DNA from 2 places in the Undibacterium sp. KW1 genome. Region 2 is predicted to be linked to the other one. Evidence: riboswitches for the same ligand, from Rfam matches in the RefSeq annotation. Region 2 holds a riboswitch; the other holds the start of a gene.
The links. Region 2 has a riboswitch for thiamine pyrophosphate ahead of UNDKW_RS15260 (TonB-dependent siderophore receptor). Riboswitches for the same ligand answer to the same signal wherever they lie in the genome.

Region 1 (8,709 bases), 1.9 Mb from region 2:
TCAATGATATACAGCAAAGCCTGCGTGATTCAAAAAATGCTGAAGTGCAGATGCGCCTGAATATCGCCTTTGGCATGGTGCAACTGGCGATAGGCAATTTTGATAAATCCCTGCCTTATTTTCTTGAAGCACTGAAGCTGGCTGACCAGATACCGCGCCGCAGTGCCCAGGCCAAACTGTACCGCATGGAATCCATTGCCAGACTCTACCTGAATATGCATAATGCAGAGAAGGCGCTGGAAACCACCAATGAGGCCCTGGCAATGTTGCCCGGCATAGACTCGCCCAAAATCACTTCTTCGCTGCAAATGACACGTGGCCTGGCCCTGATAGACCTGGGGCGTCATGATGAAGCACTCGAGGCCTACAAGACCGTCTTGCAGATAGCCACCGATGCCGGCATGCCTGCCGTAGCCGCCACAGCACTCGGCAATATTGCCGATTATTACCTGCATGTGCGCAAATTTACTGAGGCTGAACGCGCCGCCAGGTTCTCACTGGAAAAAGCCCAGGCCGTGAATGATCCTTTTGCGATCGCTATTGCCAAGGCAAATATCGGGTTTGCACTGGCAGGGCAAAAGAAATTCGCCCAGGGCATAGGCTACATCAATGAAGCCAAGAAGTTTTTCATGGAAACCGGCTCCAAGTCGGATGTGGAAAACCTGCTCAGTGAAATCGGCAATATGTATGAAGCCGCCGATATGTATAAAGAGGCGCTGGCGACGGTGCGCGAGCAGCAAAAACTCAGCGATGAATTATTCCGCTCTGACCGGGCACGTGCCGTAGCCACTTTGCAAGAGCAATTCAATGCCCAGCAAAGGCAAAAACAAATTGAATTGCTGGCGCGTGAAAACCAGCTCAAGGATGCCGATATCAAAAACCGTCAGTTGCAACAACTGGTGCTGATGTTGGCTGCAGTCATCATGGTGATGGCGGGGATGGTGGTTTTCTTCCTGTACCGGCGAGTTCGCAAGACCAATGAAAAACTGCGTGAAGTCAATGAGCAACTCGAATTCCATGCGGTGCGTGATCCCCTCACAGGTTTGTATAACCGCCGCTCTTTTGTCGATATGATGAAGGGCAGGGCCATCTTGCCTGAAGGTGAAAGGCGTGAAGATGCGCTTGATAATCCTGACTGCCTGATACTCATGGACATCGACCACTTCAAGAATATCAATGACAGCTTTGGTCATGCCACTGGCGACGCGGTATTGATAGAAGTGGCACGCCGCTTACGCAGTACCGTGCGTGACAGTGACATGGTGTTGCGCTGGGGTGGTGAAGAATTCCTGATTTATTCACCACGTTCCAATCCCGCACAACTCAAGGGACTGGTTGAACGCATCTTGCGCAGCATAGGTGAAGAAGACATTCAGGCTGATGGTGCCAGTGTTCCTGTCACCCTGACTGCCGGTTTCATCAGCCTGCCATTTTCCGGTTTGCCAGAAGCCATCTGCAGTTGGGAAAAAGCCCTGCAAATTGCCGACATGGCCTTATATCTGGGTAAGCTCAATGGCCGCAACCGCGCCTATGGTGTCAGCAGATTATTGATCGCCTATGAAGAAGCCTTGCCCGTACTCGATCATGATCTGTCGGCTGCGATCAAGGCTGGCATGGTCGAGTTGATAGAGGTGCATGGACCGGTAAAACTGCCAGAAGGCAATCCTGCTGCGTCGGCAACGGTATCTGATGAAGAACTGGCCAGCGCCATCAAATAAAGCACCTGAGTTTAAAAAAGTCGTATAATCTGCCGTCGTCGCGGTTCTGGATTTATTTCTGGAACCCGAAGAAAAAATGCTAGGGGTCCTGCCATCAATCTTGTTGGCGGGTGAGAAATACCCTCGAACCTGATCTGGATAATGCCAGCGAAGGGAAGCTGCCAAAGACTTCTTGCTACGCGCTTTCAGCGTGCACATTTTGATTTTGGAAACTCCTTTGCTGGCTCCATGCCAACAAAGCAAAGGAGCCAAAATGAACGCCAACCCGCAATTCTTGTCCGCTACCGCCACGGTAGATGAGGCAGCCATACAGCCACTGCCGAATTCCCGCAAGACTTATATACAGGGCAGCCGACCCGATATCCGCGTACCCATGCGCGAAATCACGCAGTCTGATACGCCAGCCATGTTTGGTTCGGAAAAAAACCCGCCTATCTATGTGTATGACACCTCTGGTCCTTACACCGACCCAGAAGTAAAAATCGATATCCGCTCTGGCCTGGCATCCGTACGCGGTGCCTGGATAGCCGAGCGCAATGATACTGAAGAACTGGCAGGCCCAACATCAGAATACGGCATCGCCCGCCTGCATGATCCCAAACTGGCTGAGCTGCGCTTCAACCTCAAACGCCTGCCGCGCCGTGCACTGGCAGGCAAAAATGTTTCGCAAATGCACTATGCGCGCCAGGGCATCATCACGCCGGAAATGGAATTTGTCGCGATACGCGAAAACCTGCGCAGGAAAGAATATCTGGAAAACCTGAAAGCCTCAGGCCCTATGGGTAGCAAGCTGGCAGAAGTCATGGGCCGCCAGCATCCGGGCCAGTCTTTTGGCGCTTCAATTCCCGCAGAAATCACGCCAGAATTCGTGCGTTCAGAAATCGCCCGTGGCCGTGCGATTATCCCTGCGAATATCAATCACCCTGAAATCGAGCCCATGATCATAGGCCGTAATTTCCTGGTCAAGATCAATGCCAATATCGGCAATTCTGCGGTGACATCTTCCATCGGTGAAGAAGTCGAAAAAATGACCTGGGCAATACGTTGGGGTGGCGACAATGTCATGGACCTTTCCACTGGCAAGCATATCCACGAAACCCGCGAATGGATCATCCGCAATTCACCTGTGCCTATCGGTACCGTACCGATCTATCAGGCACTGGAAAAAGTGAATGGCAAGGCAGAAGACCTGACCTGGGAAATATTCCGGGATACGCTCATTGAACAAGCCGAGCAGGGCGTCGATTATTTCACCATCCATGCCGGCGTGCGCCTGCAATATGTGCCGATGACAGCCAAGCGCCTGACCGGCATCGTCTCGCGCGGTGGTTCCATCATGGCGAAATGGTGTCTGGCGCATCATAAGGAAAGCTTCCTGTACGAGCATTTTGAAGATATCTGCGAAATCATGAAAGCCTATGATGTGTCCTTCAGCCTTGGTGACGGTCTGCGTCCAGGCTCTATCTATGATGCCAATGATGAAGCGCAGTTAGGTGAATTGAAAACCCTGGGCGAACTGACACAGATCGCCTGGAAGCATGATGTGCAAGTCATGATAGAAGGCCCTGGCCATGTGCCCATGCACCTCATCAAAGAAAACATGGACCTGCAACTTGAGCAATGCCATGAAGCGCCTTTCTATACCCTGGGCCCTTTGACGACGGATATCGCCCCTGGCTATGACCATATCACTTCCGGCATAGGTGCAGCCCAGATAGGCTGGTATGGCACTGCCATGCTGTGTTATGTGACACCCAAAGAACATCTGGGTTTGCCTAACAAGGTCGATGTCAAGGATGGCATCATCACTTACAAGATTGCTGCTCATGCAGCCGACCTGGCAAAAGGCCATCCCGGTGCGCAGATACGTGACAATGCTTTGTCGAAGGCACGCTTTGAATTCCGCTGGGAAGACCAGTTCAACATTGGCCTCGACCCCGACAAGGCGCGCGAATTCCATGATGAAACCCTGCCCAAGGATTCTGCCAAGGTCGCCCATTTCTGCTCCATGTGCGGCCCGCATTTCTGCTCGATGAAAATCACGCAGGAGGTGCGAGACTATGCCAATGCACAAGGTATCAGCGAAATCCAGGCCTTGAAGCAGGGCATGGAAGTCAAGGCAGTTGAGTTCATCAAATCCGGCGCGGAAATTTATAAGAAACAATAGCCATGGTAGAGATACAGCTCAATGGAGAGAAGCGGCAACTAGCGAGCATGCTGCTGGCAGATTTGATTGCTGAATTGAATCTGTCACAGCAGGCGATTGCGGTGGCAGTGAACAGGCAGATTATTCCGAAGTCGCAGTGGGCGGAGCATGAGTTGCAAGTGGATGACAAGGTTGATGTGGTGAGGGCGATTGGCGGTGGATGAGTGTAGCTTGGGCTACGCTTCATCAGCCCAACACTCGGCATTCAAATGACGTGCATGTTGATTCAAGGCCCAGTGTTGGGCTGATAAACCGTAGCCCAACCTACGGCGCTAACAGGATGCAGTCCAATCTATGACGTATTACTTGGTCTTCACAAATTTGAAAGAATTTTATGAACACAGAAAACACTCAAGGCTTAAGCATAGCCGGAAAAACCTACCGCTCCCGCTTGCTGGTTGGTAGCGGTAAATACAAAGACCTGGAACAAACCCGCCTGGCAACAGAAGCCAGCGGAGCCGATATCATCACGGTAGCGATCCGTCGTGTGAACATAGGGCAAGACCCGAATGCACCTAGTTTGCTGGATGTAGTACCACCAAGCAAATACACCATACTGCCAAATTCAGCCGGTTGCTACAACGCTGAAGACGCGGTGTATACTTTGCAACTGGGGCGTGAATTATTGGGCGGCCACAAGCTGTGCAAGCTGGAGGTACTGGGCGACGAGAAAACCCTGTTCCCGAATATGCCCGAGACCCTGAAGGCTGCCAAGACTTTGGTGCAGGATGGTTTCGATGTCATGGTGTATTGCAGCGATGATCCTATACAGGCGCGCATGCTGGAAGACATAGGCTGCGTTGCCATCATGCCGCTGGCTTCATTGATAGGTTCAGGCATGGGTATATTGAATCCATGGAATCTGTCGCTGATTATCGAACAGTCCAAAGTGCCGGTACTGGTCGATGCTGGCGTAGGTACTGCATCAGATGCCGCGATAGCCATGGAGCTCGGTTGTGATGGTGTGTTGATGAATACTGCCATCGCAGGCGCCAAAGACCCGGTGCGCATGGCACGCGCCATGGGTCTGGCGGTCGAAGCCGGGCGAGAAGCTTTTCTGGCAGGACGCATGCCGCGCAAGTTTGCAGCATCGCCTTCGTCTCCTATGGCTGGCCGCATAGTCTGATATTCGTTTGATGATCGTTTGATGAAAACAACTACGCGCCCCTGTGTGCTGGTATTTGCCGGGCATGATCCCAGCGGTGGTGCTGGCATACAGGCAGATATAGAAGCCATCGCTGCGCAGGGCGCACATGCCCTGCCGGTGATTACCGCATTGACCGTGCAAGACAATGATCATGCCTATGCCGTGCATGCCGTTGATGTGCAAATCATTTTGCAGCAAGCAATGACCCTGGTGGCAAAAATGCCGGTCAAGGTCGTCAAGCTGGGCATCGTCGCACATAAAAAGAATGCGACGGCGATTGCCAGTTTTATCCAGAAGATGAAACTACAAGAGCCTGATTTGCAAGTCATCGTTGATACTGTATTGGGCAGCGGTCATGGTGACAGTCTGTCTCTCGATAACCCGGTAGAGGCGATTGAGTCTTTACTGAAAATCGCAACCCTGATCACTCCGAATCTGCCTGAGCTAAAACGCCTGTCACCACTGGTTATAGACATACAGGCACAGGTAGAAAATCTCATGCAAACCTATGCGGCGGATGTCTTGCTCAAGGGTGGACATGCAACTGAAGCGCAGGTTAAAAATATCTGGTTCCAGCATGGACAATGGCAGACTGCGCAAGAATGGTTGTGGCCGCGTTTGCCTGGTGAATTCCACGGCAGCGGTTGCACCCTGGCGTCGGCGATAGCCGGGCAACTGGCAATTGGTGCCAGCTTGCCTGTAGCGCTGCAACAGGCGCAAAGCTATACCCAGCAGAGCTTGCAACATGCGTATGCGATTGCCGCAGGGCAGCTCATTCCGGCACGTCAGCCAGTTCTGACTACAAGAAAGAAATCATGAATAATTTAAGCAAGCATCAACTCAGTGGCCTGTACATCGTTACCCCCGACTGGGACGATACGGCGAAGCTGCTTGAAGTCACCGAACAAGCTCTGCTGGGCGGCGCGAATATTGTGCAATACCGCCACAAGACTGCCAGCGATGCATTGCGCAAAACACAGGCACTGGCCTTGCTGGAACTCTGCCGCCGCTTTAACAAGCCCTTCATCATCAACGACCATCTGCAACTCTGTCTTGATATTGATGCCGATGGCCTGCATGTAGGTGGCACGGATATCTCAGTGGCCGATGCCCGAGCCAAGCTGGGTGCGGACAAAATACTGGGTGCGTCCTGCTATGGTGACCTGGAACTGGCGCGTACTGCTGTCGTGGGGGATGCGAGTTATATTGCCTTTGGTGGTTTCTATCCTTCCCGTATCAAGAAATATGCAGTGACCACGCCCGCCAGCATAGTTGGAGATGCGGTCAGGGAATTTACTGTGCCAAATGTGGTCATCGGTGGCATGACCTTGGAAAACTGTCAGCCCCTGCTCGCACAAGGCGCGCGCATGGTCGCTGCAATCAGCAGCGTGTATATGGCAGAGCAGCCGCAACAGGCGGCACGGGCATTTGCCAGCTTGTTTGCTTAGTTTGCTTGCTTATCTTGTCTGCGTGAAGGATTTCATTTGTCGGCTGGCTCAAAAACTGCTCGAAGAGATGCAGGGACCTCAGATATACTTCGCTTTCCAAGCCGACCAATTATCTTGTCCCCATGAGTGCGAACAGCTTTCCAGCAAATCCAGAACCACAAATGATTTCCCGCAGACAGCTGGTGGGCAAAGACAATACTTCGGGTAAAGGAGATTTTTATCCGGCACCTGATGGTGTGGCTGGCTGGTCGTGGGGCGCATTTTTGCTTGCGATTTTTTGGACAGCCCGTCATAAACGCTGGATCAGTTTTTTTCTTCTCGTAGCTCCCATTGTCGCTAGCGTGGTCGGGCTTAATAACATAAGCAGCATAGGCAAAAGATGGATGGTTTTGCTGTTTTTTTTCAGTCCTGTCATCAGTTTCTTTTGCGCTGTCAAAATTGGTCGTAACGCAAGACTATGGGCCTGGCAAAATGTTTACTGGGATAGTCTGGAGCACTTCAAGAGCGCACAACGGAACTGGACACTTGTTGCATTCAGCCTGTATGCGCTGACGATTGCGCTAGTCGGCGCTGTAAAATATCCTGACATACAAAGAGAGGTCGCCAGGAAGCAGCTTGACGCTAAAAATGAAGCAATCAGGAAAGAGCTGGTGTTGAATGGCCGTCACGCCGTTGCCGACGCGGTGAATATTGCAAAAGACGTTTCCCAGGGAGTTGGCGACTATATTCTTGCTCATCAGGCTTTCCCTAAAAATATCGCCCAGGCCGGTTTTGAATCCCAGCTACCAGATTATGTCAAGAGTATAGAAATTGACCAGAGGCATGGCCTGATCGCTGTCACGATGAATGTTGCTCCCTTCATAGCGCAGACTTTTTATCTGGCACCCCGTTACGAAGGGGAAAAGGAAATTTTATGGAGATGTATGCGCGGTGATTTTTCTACCCTGGATATACCGCATGAATGCAGATACGACGCGACTGAATTTTTTTACATCAGGCGTAAGTAAGAGACAGGTTTGCGGTATATCCCGGTGATCTTTATTGCTTGAGGCTTTCTGCAGCCACAGGGTTTTCCTTGCCGCCAGCGGCTTGTTGGTCCAGCTCTTCAACCTTTAATAAGTCTGCTGTAGTCAGGATGCCAACGCTGACGACATCGTGACCTGTTACTGTTTCACACAGTTTTGGATAAGCGATAGTGCCTGCTTTGCAAAAACGGATATTGTTATTTTTGTTTGCACCCGGGTAGTAGAAGTACATCATGTCACCGGCATTGTTGATATACATGGCCTGATCCAGTAAAGCTTCCGGAAATTTGCCATCTGTCGCGTTTAGTAGCCATTCACGCAATTTGGGTATGCCTTCTGTACTGACTTCGAGAGTTAACTTATTGTGTGGGCCATGAAAGCCCAATCGGGTTCGTGCCAGATTCTTGTTGGCCAGCATGCGCCGCTCAGTGCCAGCCATGAATATAACAGCGCAAGAAGAAAAGCAATTGCCCTGAACGGCGGTATTGACTTTTCTATTTTTGATCAGCTCGGCAATGGCATAAGCGGCGCCCAGGTCGCCACCCGGGCTTTCGGTCAATACGACAGTATGCACTTCACCGCCAGACAGATTGCGGCGAAATCGCTATGCGTCTTCAGGCTCCACCTTGCCATAAAAAATCAAGTTGTCATTTGACCTGAGCATGGTCATGGCAGAGGCTGGCTTGCTGTGGATAGTCAGGGCCGTTGCCATGCCAGCGCAAACGGCAAACAAAGAATTAAGTCGTCGCATCATCATGTTGTAAGTAGTTATTGCACGGCATGATGGTTTGCTTGCGCCGACAAGGCAATCTGCTATTGAAGCAGGTCAAGTTGTGCCATCTTGCTTAAGAGTTTGTCCGTAGTTTCGGTACTTGCTGGCAGCATAGGCGCGCGCAGATTAGCCTGTATGAGCCCTGATGCTGCCAGTCCAGCTTTCAGCGGCGCAGGATTGGGTTCATCAAACAAGGCCTGCATGACAGGCAGCAGGCGATAAAAAATTATCCTGGCCTGCGCAAGCTTTCCTGCAATGATCAGTGCTTGCAGGCGTACAAAAAGATCAGGCCGCAGATGGGCAGATGCCAATATGCCGCCCGCACCGCCCAGGCATAGAGTAGTAAACAATTGATGGTCTTCTCCGGTCAGCACCTGTATGTCGCCATCGGTG
Region 2 (8,709 bases):
ACTAGGCCTCAAAGAGTGGCAAATGGCTGGCGTGGTCATCGCTGGCATGCTGGCCTGGGCATACACCGCCCGTTTCGACAAGCAAGGCCAGTTCTTGCATGACCGTCTGGCCAAGACCAGATTGATCCATATTCCCTCAGAAATTGAGCTGAAAGCGCAGTCAGGGACCTGATACTCTTTTGATGTTGCGCTTTCAATGTTATTCTTATGAAATAAATTATCGAGAAGAATGACATGCAACACAAAGCTCCTCGTCGCACCAGGGAACGCATACTAGAGTTATCCCTGCGCCTTTTCAATGAATTCGGTGAACCCAATATCACCACGACCGTGATTGCTGAGGAAATGAATATTTCCCCGGGCAATCTGTATTATCATTTCCGCAACAAAGATGATATCGTCAATTCTATCTTTGTGCAGTTCGAGGCAGAGATCAACAAGAAGCTCGCGTTCCCTGAAGGGCGCAAAGCCAATATCCAGGATATCTGGACTTACCTGCACCTGACCTTTGAACTGGTCTGGCGCTATCGCTTTTTTTATCGCGACCTCAATGACTTGCTCTCCAGAAACCGCAAGCTCGAACTCAACTTCAAAGAAATACTGATGCACAAGATCAAGGTCGCGACCGAATTGTGCAATGGCTTGCGCGCCGATGGTGAGTTTGAAGCCAGCGACATCGATATCGATGCACTGGCCACCAATATGGTGGTTGTCGCAACTTACTGGCTGTCGTATGAATATGTGCGCAATCCGCGCAAATATACTGAACTGCAAACCATGTCAGAGTCGCTGGCACGTGGCTGCTACCAGGTGATTGTGCTGATCAGCCCTTACCTGCGTGGCGAAACCAAGAACGTCTTTGAGAAACTGTCGCAAGACTATTTGCGCAAGATCAATCCAGCATGAAGAATATTTGCGTCTATTGCGGCTCTTCGCCAGGCATTACGGCAGACTATGCCATTGCAGCACGCCAACTGGCTGCTGAACTGGTCAGGCAAAACCTTGGCCTGGTGTATGGCGGTGGCAATGTTGGCCTCATGGGTGTCATTGCCGATGAAGTCATGCGCCTGGGCGGCATAGTCACGGGTGTCATCCCTAAAGCGCTGATGGATAAAGAAGTTGGCCATACTGGCCTGAGCTCCCTGTATGTCGTTGCCAATATGCATGAACGCAAGGCCATGATGGCCGATTTGTCGGATGCCTTCATCGCCATGCCTGGCGGCATAGGCACACTCGAAGAATTATTTGAAATGCTGACTTGGTCTCAACTGGGTTTTCATGAAAAACCTGTTGGTTTATATAATATCAATGATTTTTACCAAAAACTGCATGATTTTCTCTTGCACACGGTAGAACAGGGCTTCTTGCGGCCTGGCCACCTGGACTTGCTTTATATGGAAACCGACCCAGCCCGGCTCTTGCAGAAGTTTGCCAACTATCGCCCAGTGCACGTGAAAAAATGGCTGGAAGTCAAAGACCTTTGATTTCTCTGCACGCCTGAAGCTTTACTCAAGGGCCAAAACCGCATGGCGAGGCCAAAAGCAGAGTAAAATGCGGCTTCATCCGACTTTTCGTGTTTATTTCAAATTATGAAATTCTCCAAGCAATTCTCTTTGTACGAATCCGAAGCAACCAACTTCATCAAAGACCTGAAAAAAGCCAATCCTGCGCTGGAACAAAGCCAGCGCGATGGCCGTGCCCTGCTGTGGGACAAGCAAGCGATAGATCTGGATACGCAAAAACGCAATCTGGAATCGCGCATTAACCAGCAAGCCTACGTGTATCAAAACAAAGGCTAAGGCTAATACAGCCTGCCTTGATACTCTGATCAATCCGGAAAGCTAGTGAGCGCCACAGCAGCGTTAACCCCAACCGATTTACCCTTGGTTGGCGCAACCGACAGCACGCCTGATGTTGTCGATGGTCTGGCATTTGCCAAGCTGTATGGTGAGCCGCTGTTCAAGCTGCCGACAGATCTGTACATCCCCCCGACGCGCTGGAAATATTCCTGGAGGCATTTGAAGGCCCGCTGGATTTGCTGCTGTACCTGATACGCAAGCAAAACTTCAATATCCTTGATATTCCAATGGCGCAAGTCACACTGCAGTATCTGCAGTACGTCGATCAGATACGCAAACACAATCTGGAACTGGCGGCCGAGTACCTGCTGATGGCGGCCATGCTCATCGAGATCAAATCCCGCATGCTGCTGCCCTCCAACAAGAGCACAGACAGCGAAGAAGCAGATGATCCGCGCGCCGAACTGGTACGCCGCCTGCTCGAATATGAACAGATGAAGCTGGCTGCTTACGATCTCAATGCCGTACCACAACTGGGCCGTGATTTTTTGCATGCCCAGGTGTTTGTCGAACAAAACACCGTGCTGCACTGGCCGCATGTCGATATCGCTGACCTGCAGTCTGCCTGGGCAGATGTATTGAAGCGCGCTACGCTTGTCGCCCACCATAAGATCAGCCGCGAAGAACTGTCTGTGCGCGAGCACATGACGGGTATCTTGCGCAAGCTGCAGTCATCCAAGTTTGTTGAATTTTCAGATTTGTTTGACGTCAGCCGTGGTGCGCCAGTGCTGGTCGTGAATTTTGTCGCCTTGCTTGAACTGGCCAAAGAAACCCTGATAGAAATCACCCAGGCTGAAGCCTTTGCGCCTATTTATGTGCGCCTGGCCTATTCGCCTGCCTGATGGCAAGAACAAAAACCATTCCTCACTAAAGAGCCGTAACATGAAAATCATTTCCTCCATTGAAGAATTGCGCGACCAGTTAAGTGGACAATTGCGTACTGCATTTGTACCCACCATGGGCAATTTGCATGAAGGGCATTTATCCCTGATGCGGCTGGCAAAAAAACATGGCGACCCTGTAGTCGCCTCGATTTTCGTGAACCGCCTGCAGTTTGGCCCGAATGAAGATTTCGACAAATACCCACGCACTTTCCAGGCTGACGTCGAGAAGCTGGAAAAAGAAGGCGTGTATGTCCTGTTTGCACCGACTGAAAAAGACTTGTATCCAGAACCGCAAGAATACCGCGTGCGCCCACCGGATGATCTGGGCAATATCCTCGAAGGTGAATTCCGCCCTGGATTTTTCACTGGTGTCACCACCGTTGTACTAAAGCTGTTCTCTTGCGTGCAGCCACGCGTTGCCGTCTTTGGTAAAAAAGATTATCAGCAGCTCATGATCGTGCGCAATATGAGCAAACAATTTGCCTTGCCGACAGAAATCATCGCCGCCGAAACTTTCAGGGCAGAAGATGGCCTGGCACTATCTTCGCGCAATATGTATCTGTCACCCGAAGAACGCGCCGAGGCACCTGCCTTGTATAAAGTCTTGAATGAAGTCGCAGCAGAAGTACGTGGCGGCCATCTGGATATGTTTGAACTCGAACGTCAGGCCATGGCAAAACTGGCGACACGCAACTGGAAACCGGATTACATCTCGATACGCAAACGCGCCGACTTGCAACCACCATCTGCTGGCGATCTCGCCCAGCAATCACCGCTGGTGGTAGTCGCTGCCGCCAAACTGGGTGGCACACGCCTGATCGACAATCTGGAAATCTGATGCGTCGTTTTCAATTGCTAACAGGCAGCCTTGCACTTGCAGCCTGCCTGACTGGGAGTCTTGCATCAACCAGTTCGTATGCTGCCATCACGGTACTGGATGATGCACAACGCCCAGTCACGCTAGAAAAACCTGCGCAACGCGTCGTCAGCCTGGCACCGCATATCACTGAGATGCTGTTCGAGGCAGGCGCGGCAAATAACATCATCGCAGTGACTGATTACAGTGACTATCCCGAGGCTGCGAAAAAACTGCCATCGATAGGTAATATTTTTGCACTGGACCTGGAGCGTCTGCTCTCCCTCAAGCCAGATCTGGTCATCGTCTGGGGTACGGGTAATGCAAAAATCCTGGCCAATAAATTGCGCAGCAACCACATTACAGTGTTTGAAAGTGAGCCCCATAATTTTGAAATGGTGGCAACTTCGATAGAAAGACTGGCGACACTGGCTGGCACTGAAAGTACTGGTAAAGCCAATGCCCAAAAATTCAGGCAGCGTCTCGACAATCTGCGCAAGACTTATCAATTGCCAGCAGGGGCAGCGCCGGTCAGCGTGTATTATCAAATGATACGCAGGCCTTTAATGACCATCAATGACACGCATATGGTGTCTGACTCCATACGTCTGTGCGGCGGCAAAAATGTGTTTGGCCAGCTCAAAGAGTTAAGCTCCACCATCACCAATGAAGCAGTGCTGGCGGCGAACCCTGATGTCATCTTCAGCAGCGGTGAAAATATCGACAGCATGGCAGACTGGAAGCAATACCCGATACTGACAGCCGTAAAGAAAAACAACTTCTACACAGTCAAAGGTGACTGGCTGAATCGCGCCGGGCCACGCATACTCGATGGTACAGAAGCACTATGCAAACACCTGGCCACAGCAAGAAGCAAATAGGCGCTGGCAGCAAACAATTTCTATTCAAGCGATAATGTTTGTCTCGCTTGCTGCCGCAAGCCTTACAGATTGATTGCTACTCATGCGCCAAGGTATTTTGTTTGCAGGCTCCGCGTATTTCCTCTGGGGCCTGTTCCCTATTTATTTCAAGACCCTGCACGACGTCCCTGCGCTGGAAATCCTGCTGAACCGCATGCTATGGTCATTGCTATTCCTGGTTGGTGTGCTGACCTGGCGCAAGCAATGGGCCTGGGTCAGCACAGCCGTCAGGCAACCAAAACTGATAGGCGGCTTTGCACTTAGCGCAGTACTTTTATCGGCCAACTGGTTTGTGTATATCTGGGCTGTCAATCATGGTCATATCGTTGATGCCAGCCTGGGTTATTTCATCACGCCTCTCGTCAATATCCTCATAGGCTCAGTCTTGCTGCGTGAGAAACTGCGTCCAGGTCAATGGCTGTCAGTAGCGCTAGCTGCTGTTGGCGTTGCCTGGCTGACCATACAGACAGGCCATCTGCCATGGATAGGCCTGGTGCTGGCAGCAACTTTTGGCACTTACGGCTTGCTGCGCAAGACTTCTGCCCTGGGCGCACTGGAAGGCTTGTCATTGGAAACCGCCCTGCTCTTCCCATTTGCCTTTGGCTGGCTATGCTGGATGACTTTGCAAGGACAAAACAGCTTCGTCGCCAGCAGCGTGGACATCAAAATGCTGCTGCTCATCAGTGGCCCTATCACTGCCATTCCCTTATTATTGTTTGCTGCTGGCGCCAGGCGCATACCGATGACGACACTGGGATTGCTGCAATACATCTCGCCGCTGGTGCAGTTATTGCTCGGCGTCTGGCTATATCATGAACCTTTCGACCACAATAAACTGGCGGGCTTTATCGCCATTTGGGCAGCACTGTTTGTCTATTCGGCAGAAGGTTTGTGGCGCAATTTCCGCACTGTCAAAATAGAAGCAAAACAAGGCAGCTAAGCGCCAATTGCCGCAAAAAGGCTATATAAATGGTTTCGTGTTAAACTGCGGCCTACGCTAGGGGTCCTGGAAATAACATTTCCGGGTGAGAGAGTCCCTTATACCTGATCTGGATAATGCCAGCGAAGGGAAGCGCAAAGTCCCGGCCCCTCCTGCTTCTTTGTTTGCTCCCGCGCTGTCATCCACAACGCATTAAAAAGCAAACCAAGAGCACATCATGTCTGATTTTACTGTACGCCCATACTTTTTACGCCCCACCGCCATTGCCTTCTCGATTGCCCAGGCTTGCCTGTTGCTGTCATCTGCGTATGCCCAGAGCAACGCAGGAAACGACAAATCCCTGCCTGAAGTGACCATCACTGGCAGCAAAGGCACAGAAAACAAGGTAGAGCGCAGCAAAGTCACCGGTTTTATTGATGCGGCACTGCTGGATACGCCTAACTCAGTCAATGCCTTTAGCACGGCACAGATGCAAGACCTGCGCATACGCCAGACTACCGATGCGATGAAATATGACGCCAGTGTCAATGATGCGTATAACGCCATTGGCTATGCCGAGCAATTCTCCATACGTGGTTTTGCCCTGGATAATTCCAGCAGCTACCGCAAAGACGGCTTTGCCATTCCCGGTGACGCTTCCATTCCATTGGAAAACAAGGAACGTGTAGAAATACTCAAGGGAATAGCTGGCTTCCAGGCTGGCTTTGGCACGCCAGGTGGCATCATCAATTATGTGACCAAGCGCCCTGCCAGCTATGCCGTTCGCTCTGCCACATTTGAAATCAGCGAGCGTGGCACTGTATATGGCGCAGCGGACATCAGTGACAATTCCAGCGACAAGCAATTTGGCTTCCGCATCAATGCAGCGGGCGAGCGCCTACGCTCTTATGTCAAAGGGGCTGACGGTAACCGCCAGTTCGTTTCTGCTGCATTTGACTGGCACATCACACCACAAGCCCTGTTGCAAATCGATGCTGACTACCAGCACAAATCGCAATTGTCGGTACCAGGTTTTCAATTATTTAATGGCACTGATTTACCACGTGGTGTCCCTGCTGACCTGATGCTCAATGCTCAGCCGTGGGCAAGACCGGTAGATACCCGCAACAGCAATCTGGGCATGCGTTTTGAGTATCAGATCAATGCTGACTGGCGCGCCAGTGTCTCTGCCAACAAACATGAATTCAAGCGAGATGACTATACCGCCTTCCCTTATGGTTGTGGCGCAGCCAATCTGTATCCAGGCTATTGCGCGAATGGCGGCTATGATGTGTATGATTACCAAAGCGTGAATGAATCCAAATCACTGTGGGGCACACAAGCCCTGTTGAATGGCAAACTCAATGTGGGTGGCATGCAGCACGAGCTGGCTGTTGGCCTCAGCAATTCACAGCGTAAAGATTATTTTGGTGATTATGTGTATGACTATGCGGGCAGCAGTAATTTGTTCCACCCTGTCAGCGTAATGCCATCTGCAAATAAAACCGGCCCGGTTTTGCTGCGTCGTACTGACAAGGAATGGTCCGCATTTGTACAGGACATTATCAGTCTGCAAGACAATCTGAAACTGCATCTGGGCCTGCGTCATCTGAATACCTCGCGCACCCAGCTTGATAATCCTGGCTATGACCAGAACAAATTCCTCTCGACGGCAGCACTGGTTTTCAAGCCAGCACAACAAATTTCTGTATATGGCAGCTTTGCCCAGGGGCTGGAACACGGCGGCATCGCGCCATTCGGCACCAGCAATGCCAGCCAGATGCTGAACCCCGGCAAATCCACACAAATTGAATTTGGTGTGAAGGCCGATGTGCAACGCGATCTGAGCCTGTCTGCAGCCATCTTCCGCATCAAGAAGCCACTGGAATATACCAATAGCAGCAATACCTATGTCAGCAATGGTGAGGCACTGCATACTGGTTTGGAGCTCTCTGCCCAGGGCAAGCTGACATCGCAACTGAATCTGGGTGCAAGCATCACTGCACTGGACGCCAAACAGCAAAACACCGGCATCAGCAGCCTCGATGACAAGCGTGTCATGAATGTGCCGCGCTTCAAATCGACAGTCTATGCAGATTATGCGATAGCTGAAGTCAAGGGTTTGAATGTGAATGCGAGCTGGCAATACGCCAGCAGCAAGGCCTTCAGTCCGGACAATAGCGTTACCGTGCCTGGCTATCACGTCGTCAATCTGGGCGCACGCTATGCGACGCAAATCGGCAATACCGCCGCCACCCTGCGTTTTAACATCGATAATGCACTGGACAAGTTTTACTGGCGCGATGTGACACAATCCCTGGGTGGTTATTTATTCCCTGGGGCGCCGCGCACTTATAAAGTGTCAGCGCAATTTGATTTCTGATACTGCCCGATCCATTCAAAAAGCGATGCCAGCTTATCTGGCATCGCTTTTTTATTGCCCGCAGTACTGCCATTTAATACTTTTCAGTCTATACGTGGCATTAGATAGAGAATATGTCATCCTTATAGCCCGCATTCAGGCAAACCTATGAGTAAGGACATGATGAATACCTTCAAGTATATTTTTGTGATCGCAGGCAGTCTGCTCGCCAGTCTTGCAAGCGCGGAAGAAGTATTGAAATGCCGCGCCAATTTTTCCGACTTTGGGAATGGCAAGCACCAGTTTGAAATACAGATAGACAAGCTGGCAGATGGCAAGCTGGCAGGGAAAATTGACGGCAAACCCGCCAATCAAGACATCAAGATGAAAGAATATCTGATATCACCTGCAATGGACTATGAGACAGATCCGTACTCAGCGGCCTTTGGCAAGCTCAATGAAGCAGAGACCGCCCTCATTCATATCCATAAATTGCAGCAGGACCCGTATGCCGGACAAAAGCCGCTCGTTTCATTCCCCCTAAAGGAAGTGAGCAAGGTGCATTATTACGATATGGTCGGTGGTGCAGGCAGTAAAGCCAACAAATTTGGTGGCACGATACTTTTCGAGGCCTATAACAAATCAGGCAAGCGCCTGGGTCGCGTGTTCAGGTCCATCATGGTGGCGGATTGCATTTGATTGCATTTGCTTACCCCAGCTTGCCAGATACAATTCGTGAGGCAAGGAGTGGTAAGCAGTACGCAGGAAAATTACACGTTCGCCCTGACCAGAAAATCTATGCCTATCTCACGCCAGGCTTCAATTTCTTTTTGCAGCCAGTAAGCGACTGTGGGGTGGACACTGACCCAGTCGCGTTTCATCTCAAGCTCAACCCTGCCCTTCATTTTC

Region 1: it holds a riboswitch for thiamine pyrophosphate, as region 2 does, so the genes downstream of both, thiC (phosphomethylpyrimidine synthase ThiC) here and UNDKW_RS15260 (TonB-dependent siderophore receptor) in region 2, are expected to answer to the same signal.

What each region holds. Positions count from the first base shown of each region.
Region 1 covers NZ_AP018439.1:5,327,330-5,336,038, reverse strand. The annotation lists gene UNDKW_RS23990 (tetratricopeptide repeat-containing diguanylate cyclase) at 1-1,718, shown strand, start outside; TPP riboswitch at 1,790-1,891, shown strand; gene thiC (phosphomethylpyrimidine synthase ThiC) at 1,972-3,885, shown strand; gene thiS (sulfur carrier protein ThiS) at 3,888-4,088, shown strand; gene UNDKW_RS23975 (thiazole synthase) at 4,259-5,050, shown strand; gene UNDKW_RS23970 (hydroxymethylpyrimidine/phosphomethylpyrimidine kinase) at 5,072-5,890, shown strand; gene thiE (thiamine phosphate synthase) at 5,887-6,519, shown strand; gene UNDKW_RS23960 (DUF2628 domain-containing protein) at 6,642-7,526, shown strand; gene UNDKW_RS23955 (ATP-dependent Clp protease proteolytic subunit) at 7,558-8,118, opposite strand; gene dapA (4-hydroxy-tetrahydrodipicolinate synthase) at 8,358-8,709, opposite strand, start outside.
Region 2 covers NZ_AP018439.1:3,379,374-3,388,082, forward strand. The annotation lists gene UNDKW_RS15220 (RDD family protein) at 1-172, shown strand, start outside; gene UNDKW_RS15225 (TetR/AcrR family transcriptional regulator) at 235-906, shown strand; gene UNDKW_RS15230 (TIGR00730 family Rossman fold protein) at 903-1,484, shown strand; gene UNDKW_RS15235 (DUF3460 family protein) at 1,590-1,799, shown strand; partial or broken gene UNDKW_RS15240 (ScpA family protein) at 1,845-2,701, shown strand; gene panC (pantoate--beta-alanine ligase) at 2,742-3,581, shown strand; gene UNDKW_RS15250 (cobalamin-binding protein) at 3,581-4,480, shown strand; gene rarD (EamA family transporter RarD) at 4,563-5,459, shown strand; TPP riboswitch at 5,509-5,607, shown strand; gene UNDKW_RS15260 (TonB-dependent siderophore receptor) at 5,677-7,821, shown strand; gene UNDKW_RS15265 (hypothetical protein) at 7,984-8,499, shown strand; gene UNDKW_RS15270 (Ppx/GppA phosphatase family protein) at 8,571-8,709, opposite strand, start outside.